Regions from separate parts of the Methylorubrum sp. GM97 genome, predicted to be linked through region 3. Evidence: predicted binding sites of a transcription regulator. Region 3 holds the regulator's gene; each other region holds the start of a gene.
What was found. Region 3 encodes LexA, which represses DNA repair genes until DNA is damaged. Its sites were predicted from a motif close to TGTTCNNNNTGTGTTCNG; they were not measured.
Positions count from the first base shown of each region.

Region 1: MSPGM_RS10275 (glycosyl transferase) is a predicted target of LexA. The motif match lies at 679-696, and genes of this name have one in related genera.
Region 2: parE (DNA topoisomerase IV subunit B) is a predicted target of LexA. The motif match lies at 1,135-1,152, and genes of this name have one in related genera.

Region 1 covers NZ_AP025942.1:2,200,408-2,202,670, forward strand. Annotated here, with positions in the region: gene MSPGM_RS10270 (EAL domain-containing protein) at 1-524, opposite strand, end outside; gene MSPGM_RS10275 (glycosyl transferase) at 954-1,973, shown strand; gene MSPGM_RS10280 (NAD-dependent epimerase/dehydratase family protein) at 1,985-2,263, shown strand, end outside.
Region 2 covers NZ_AP025942.1:3,366,700-3,368,962, forward strand. Annotated here, with positions in the region: gene parE (DNA topoisomerase IV subunit B) at 1-1,073, opposite strand, end outside; gene MSPGM_RS15605 (hypothetical protein) at 1,427-1,618, shown strand; gene MSPGM_RS15610 (threonine aldolase family protein) at 1,642-2,263, opposite strand, start outside.
Region 3 covers NZ_AP025942.1:5,238,639-5,240,901, reverse strand. Annotated here, with positions in the region: gene MSPGM_RS24260 (DUF1236 domain-containing protein) at 1-414, shown strand, start outside; gene lexA (transcriptional repressor LexA) at 580-1,302, shown strand; gene MSPGM_RS24250 (ComEC/Rec2 family competence protein) at 1,296-2,263, opposite strand, start outside.

The DNA of each region.
Region 1 (2,263 bases), 2.4 Mb from region 3:
TGCGGGATGTTCGGGCCTTTCAGCTCCGCCACGTAGGTGACCGTGGTGCCGGGATCGATGGTGATCAGGAACTGGTCGGCGTCGAGGCTCTCGTCGCGCTCGGGCCGGATGCCCTCGCTCGCGGTGATCGCGGCGATGCGCGAGCCGCCGAGATCGGGCCAGATCACCCCGGAGCCGACGAGGCGGAAATGCGGGGCGACCAGCAGGCGGTCGATCTGCTCGTCGGTGTCGTTGGTGAGCGCGAACACCATCCAGTCCGGCCGCGCGCCCGCCTCGCGCGCCTTGACCGCGATGCGCCGCACGATCCCGTCCTTGCCCGGGGCGGTGGAGATCTGGATCAGGTCGCCGTCCGAGCGGTAGCGCTCGATCGTCGGCGTCAGATCGATGGCGGGCGCGTCGAGGGTGACGCGCACGGCCTCGACCGCGTGGGCGGGGGCGGCGGTCCCAATGAGGCCGGCGAGGGAGCCCGCCACGGCCGCCAGGATCGCGAGGGCCAGGGCAAGGGCCAGTGAAAGCGTGCGCAACGGGCGATTCTTGACAACCGGCTTGAGCGGTGGGGGCGAGCGGCCAAGTCGTATCGGCGGCTTCCGGCCCCCGCAAGGCAAGCCGGCCGGGACGCGCGGCCCACCCACCGCTCTTTCGGCGGACCGTGCGACGCGGATCGCGTGGCTTTGCGGCCAAAACAAGTTGGGATCGGTTGCCGTGGTCTCGCTTGGACCGAGGCGGGCGGGTAGAGCGGGCGATATGCGAAGGATTGGACGATGCCGCTTCAAAACCCTCCCCCCTCTGCGGGGGAGGGTGCCTGCGGAGCAGGCGGGTGAGGGGCGGCGCGACGGTGACATGTCCGGCTGGCCTCGACCCGATTGGCACCGCGTTCCCCTCACCCGACCTCCTTCGGGGGCCCCCCTCCCCCGCAGAAGGGGGAGGGCTGCTGCGCGCCGTCTCGCAATCCGATGACCCTCGCCCCGCTCTCCGTCGTCCCGCTGGCGGCGCTGCTCTCCGCCGGCCTGATCGTTCTGCTGAAGCCGCTGCTGCAGCGCTACGCCCTGGCACGGCCGAACGCCCGCTCCAGCCACCGGGTGCCGACGCCCCAGGGCGGTGGGATCGCGATCATCGCCGCCGCGCTGATCACGGCGGCCGTCCTGGCCATGCCGACCGGGATCGCGCTTGGGGGCGTCGAGTTGCCGGTGCTGGCGCTCTCGGTGATCGCCCTCGCTGCGGTCGGCGCCGTCGATGACATCCGGCCCTTGCCGGCCTCGCTTCGGCTCGTGATCCAGGCCGGCGCGGTCGCCGCCGTCGTGCTCACCGTCGAGGGCCGTCTGCTGCCGGATATGCCGCTCTGGCTGGAGCGGGCCTTCGCGATCCTCGCCGGGCTCTGGTTCGTGAACCTCGTCAACTTCATGGACGGGCTCGACTGGATGACGCTGGCCGAGTTCGTGCCGCCCACCGCCTTCCTGTTCGCCCTCGGCCTCGCGGGCCGCTACGCGCCCGAGCCGACGCTGGTCGCCGGCGCCCTGCTCGGTGGGCTTCTCGGCTTCGCGCCGTTCAACCGGCCGGTGGCGCGGCTGTTCATGGGCGATGTCGGCTCGCTGCCGATCGGGCTGATCGTGGCGTGGCTGCTGTTCCGCCTCGCGGGGCAGGGGGGATTGGATGGAGGTTTGGCCGCCGCGCTGATCCTGCCGCTCTATCCCATCGCCGACGCGACCCTCACCCTGCTGTGGCGCCTGCGGCGGGGTGAGGCCGTCTGGCAGGCCCATCGCAGCCACTATTATCAGGTCGCCACCGTGAACGGGTTCTCCGTACGGGAGACCGTCGGCTGGGTCTTTGCCCTGCAGGTCGCGCTGGCCGCGCTGGCGGGCGTGACCTTGCTTTGGCCGTCTCGGGCCGTCACGCTCGCTTGCCTCGTCCTCGCGGCGGGGCTGGTCGGGTGGCTGCTGCGCCGGTTCGCGACGCCGCGGGCCGCCAGCGCGTGAGGGGATGACGGGTGAGCGGAAAGCTGATCGCGCTGACTGGAGCTACCGGCTTCATCGGACGCCACCTGCTGCGGGCGCTCTCGGAGCGGGGCTACCGGGTCCGCGTGCTGCTGCGGCGCCCCGTCGAGGTGCCGGAGGGTGCCAGCGGCGCGGTCGTCGGCGATCTGGCCCGGCCGATGAACATGGCCGCCGCGCTCACCGGGGTCGATGCGGTGGTGCATTCCGCCGGGCTCGCCCACGCCATGTCCGGCGCCCCCGAGGACGATTTTCGCAACTCCAACACCGAGGCG
Region 2 (2,263 bases), 1.9 Mb from region 3:
ACCGCCGTCATGCGCTTGGCTTGGTTCACGCGCTCGGCATGCTCGCGGAGCGCCCGCAGCAGCGCGACGCGCAGGCCCGCCTCGTGGGTGCCGCCCTCCGGCGTCGGGATCGTGTTGCAGTACGAGTGCGAGACGCCGTCATCGGCGACCGTCCAGGCGACCGCCCATTCGAGCGAGCCGTGCGAGCCGGGTTTGGTGATCTTCCCCGAGAAGATGGAATCGAGGACGAGCTCCTTCCCCTCAATGTCGCGGGCGAGATAGTCCGAGAGCCCGCCGGGGAAGCGGTGCACGGCCTCCGCCGGCACATCCTCCAGCCCTTCGAGCAGGGACGGGGCGCAGCGCCAGCGGATCTCGACGCCGCCGAACAGGTAGGCCTTGGAACGGGCCATCTTGAACAGGCGGCGCGGGTCGAACTTGAGCGAGCCGAAGATCTGCGCGTCGGGATGGAAGCGCACTCGCGTGCCGCGCCGGTTATGCACCCGCCCGATCGTCTCCAGGCTTCCCTGCGCATGACCGCGGGAAAAGCACTGCCGATAGAGGGTCTGATTGCGCGCGACCTCGACCTCGAGCACGTCCGAGAGTGCGTTGACGACGGAGATGCCGACGCCGTGCAGGCCGCCGGAGGTCTCGTAGACCTTCGAATCGAACTTACCGCCCGCATGCAGCGTGGTCATGATGACCTCGAGCGCGGATTTGCCCGGGAATTTCGGATGCGGATCGACCGGGATGCCGCGGCCGTTATCGGTGACGACGAGAGAGCCCGATTCTTCCAGCTCCACCTCGATGAAGCTCGCGTGGCCCGCGACCGCTTCGTCCATGGAGTTGTCGATCACCTCGGCGAAGAGGTGGTGCAACGCCCGCTCGTCGGTGCCGCCGATATACATGCCCGGCCGGCGCCGCACCGGCTCCAGCCCCTCCAGCACCTCGATCGCCGAGGCGTCGTAACCCGCCTCCGCCGTTTCCGGCGCGGGCGCCGGAGACGGTGCCACGGGGGTGAGGCGGCGGCGGCGCTCGGCCTCCGCGGGGGGAGGCTTGGCACCAGGTCCGAACAGGTCGCGTGCCGGATCGCTCACGCGACGGCTCCTCGAATCGGGTCGGAGACGGGCTGCATGGCTCTTCATACCCTCACTGTAGCGGAACAAACAGGAAACAAAAAGTCTCCTGTCCGCTTCCGCCGGTCGCAGTACCACGACGGCCGGCCGCGTTCGAAGCCCGACGATCCTGCCAAGCCCGGCGCGTTGTCATCACAGTGATGCGGGCGGATGGTTAAGACGGCCTCACGAAGCCTGTGGTGGGCGGCAATCCTGCGGCTGAAACAAGGCAGCGGAACGTTAAGGCGGCGCGGCCCAGGATGGCGATGGGAACAGAAGATGGTCTCCGGACGTTAACTCAGCACGGTCAGCTTGACCGTAAGGGAGCCACGCCGATGACCCCCGCTGCCGCTCAAGCGCGTCACCTCTCCCTCATGCGCCTGGAACAGGCCGCGGGCCAGGCCTTCGGCTATGCCGACGAGCCCGAGCCGACCGCGTCCCGTTCCGCGATGCTGCTCTCGTCATCGGGCTTCGCCATCGCCACCGTGGCGACGGCTCTGGCAGCCACCATCACCTATCTCGTCTGATCCTGCCGCGAACGAAGCAGCGGTCACGCCGCCGCGGGCAGGGCGCAGAGGCGGATGTCCTGCGCCAGCGCATCGACCCGCGCCGGCTCTGAATCCCAGGCGAACATGAAGCGGGACGCCCCGCCGATGAAGCCGTAGAACTGCCAGCCGCGGGCGCGCAGCCCCTCTTGGACCGGCGCGGGCAGGTTCAGAAACACGCCGTTGGCCTCCACCGGTGCCGCGAGCGAGATGCCCGGCACGTCGGCGATTGCCCGTACCAGCCGTCGGGCACATTCATTGGCGTGGCGGGCGTTGTCGAGCCACGCCCCGTTCTCCAGCATGCCAACCCAGGGCGCCGAGAGGTAGCGCATCTTCGAGGCGAGCTGGCCCGCCTGCTTGCAGCGGTAGTCGAAATCCTCCGCGAGCCTTCGGTCGAAGAAGATCACTGCCTCGCCGACCGCCATGCCGTTCTTGGTGCCGCCGAAGCAGAGCACGTCGACGCCGGCCTTCCAGGTCAGTTCGGCCGGGGAGGCGTCGAGCGAGGCGCAGGCATTGGCAAAGCGCGCGCCGTCCATGTGCAGGCGCAGGCCCAATGCGCGGCAAACGGCCGAGATGGCCGCGATCTCGTCGAGGCTGTAGACCCGCCCCGTCTCCGTCGCCTGGGTC
Region 3 (2,263 bases):
GGCAACCGCGAGTCCGGGCAGCCCGACCGCAGCGGCGCGGGCGAGCGCGGTGGACGGGATGGCCGTGACGGGCCGGGCGAGCGCGGCGGCCGAGATGCTGCGGGTGAACGCGGCGAGCGCGGTGGTCGCGGCACGGCCGTCGAGGCACGGGGCGCCTCGAGGAACCTGAGCTCGACGCAGCGCACTGAGTTCCGCCAGTCGATCTCCCGTTCCAGCGTTCGCGCCGTCACGAACGTCAACTTCGCCGTCCGCGTCGGCACGGCGATCCCGCGCTCGGTCTCGCTGCACCCGCTGCCTCCGGCGATCCTCTCGGTCGTGCCGGCCTATCGCGGCCTGCAGTTCATTCTCGTCGGGGACGACATCGTCATCATCGACCCCGACACCTACGAGATCGTGGATGTGATCCCGGCCTGATCCCGAGGCACGGCACGACGTGAGAGGCGGCGGGGCGACAGCTCCGCCGCCTCTGTCGCTTCCGGAGGGATGCTTGCGGAACAGGAGAGGAACGTCTAGGCTGTTCGTGCTTTGTTTTCAACGATTCTGCGGCGCCCCCGGCCCGCGGTCGACAGCAGGTGCCGCATGCTGACCCGCAAGCAACTCGAACTGCTCCAGTTCATCCAGCAGAGGATGCAGGAGAGCGGTGTGCCGCCGTCCTTCGACGAAATGAAGGACGCGCTCGACCTGAAATCCAAATCCGGCATCCACCGCCTGATCATGGCGCTGGAAGAGCGCGGGTTTCTCCGCCGTCTGCCGAACCGGGCGCGGGCGATCGAGATCCTGCGCATGCCCGACATGCCGGCGGCCAAGCCCGCATCGTCCGAGCCGCGTCGCTTCACGCCGAGCGTGGTCGAGGGCGGTCTTTCGGCCAAGCCCGCCGCGCCGAAGCCTCCCATGCTTCAGGCCCATGACGGCAAGGGCCAATCGGTGATGGTGCCGGTGATGGGCCGGATCGCTGCCGGCGTGCCGATCTCGGCGATCGAGAGCCAGAGCCATTCGATTTCGATGTCCCCCGACTTCCTGTCTGGTGGAGAGCATTACGCGCTGGAAGTGCGCGGCGATTCGATGATCGAGGCCGGCATTCTCGATGGCGACCTCGTGGTGATCCACAAACAGGAGACCGCCAACAATGGCGACATCATCGTCGCGCTGATCGACGACGAGGAGGCGACCCTCAAGCGCCTTCGCCGCCGCGGCTCGTCGATCGCGCTGGAAGCTGCCAACCCGGCATACGAGACCCGCGTGCTCGGGCCCGATCGGGTGCGCATCCAGGGCAAGCTCGTGAGCCTCGTGCGCCGTTACTGAGGATTTTCGGAGGGCGGCGGGTCTGATGGATCCGCCGCACTTGGATCATTGGAAGGTTGGGGGCCCGCCTCAATTGCCGGCGTCGCCGCGCTGGCAGGCCGGGGTTGCCAGGGCTTCGGCTGATCGGCCCCGCGGGCGGTGACGATTTCAGGCCCTTCCGTTCCGAGGCGGATCGCCGTGGCGCCCCGCACCGCCAGGAACGTCCGGTCGGCGATCAGCGGTGCGGCGCAGCCCGGCGGGGCACGCAGTCGGGTGATGAGGATGTCGGCCCGGGCGCAATCCTCCGCGAAGGCACGCTTGTCCATGACGAGAGCGACGGCGCGCCCGTCCATCGCCGTGAGGGTGCAGCCGATCCGGTCGCAGCGCGGCCCGGCGGCGCCAGTGGCGGCCTCCGGAGGGCGCCCGTCGCCATCGGCCTTCAACCATTGTTCGAGCACGAAGCCGGGCGGGCGTCCGAGAACCACGAGGCGCCCGTCCTTGCCGCGGACCGCGGCGCCGGCCCCGTCCCGGTCGATATAAATGTCGTAGCGGATCGGGCTCGCGGCGAGGGCAATACCGAGCCCCGCCGGCACGAGGGCGAGGAGACGCAGCCGCGACACGGGAAGTGTCGCCAGCAGCAGGGCGGCGGCGAGCAGCATCAGGGCGCCCGTTCCGAACGCGGGCAGCACGACGTTGGCTTGCCCGAACCCGGCGATCCAGGCGGAGATGTCGAGCATGCCGCGCACCGCGAGCCCCATCAGCCACCAGACCGGACGGTCGAGGGCGAAGGGGTAGGCCAGCATTCCGAGTACCGCCGCGGGCATCACCGCGAGCGAGACGAGCGGCAGCGTCAGCGCGTTGCCGACGAGGCCGAAGGGCTGCACGGTCTGGAAGTGGTAGGTCGCGAATGGCGCGGTGGCGAGTTGCGCCACCAGCGTCGTGGCCAGCGTTCCGACCACCGCCTTCGCCACCCAGGACGCGG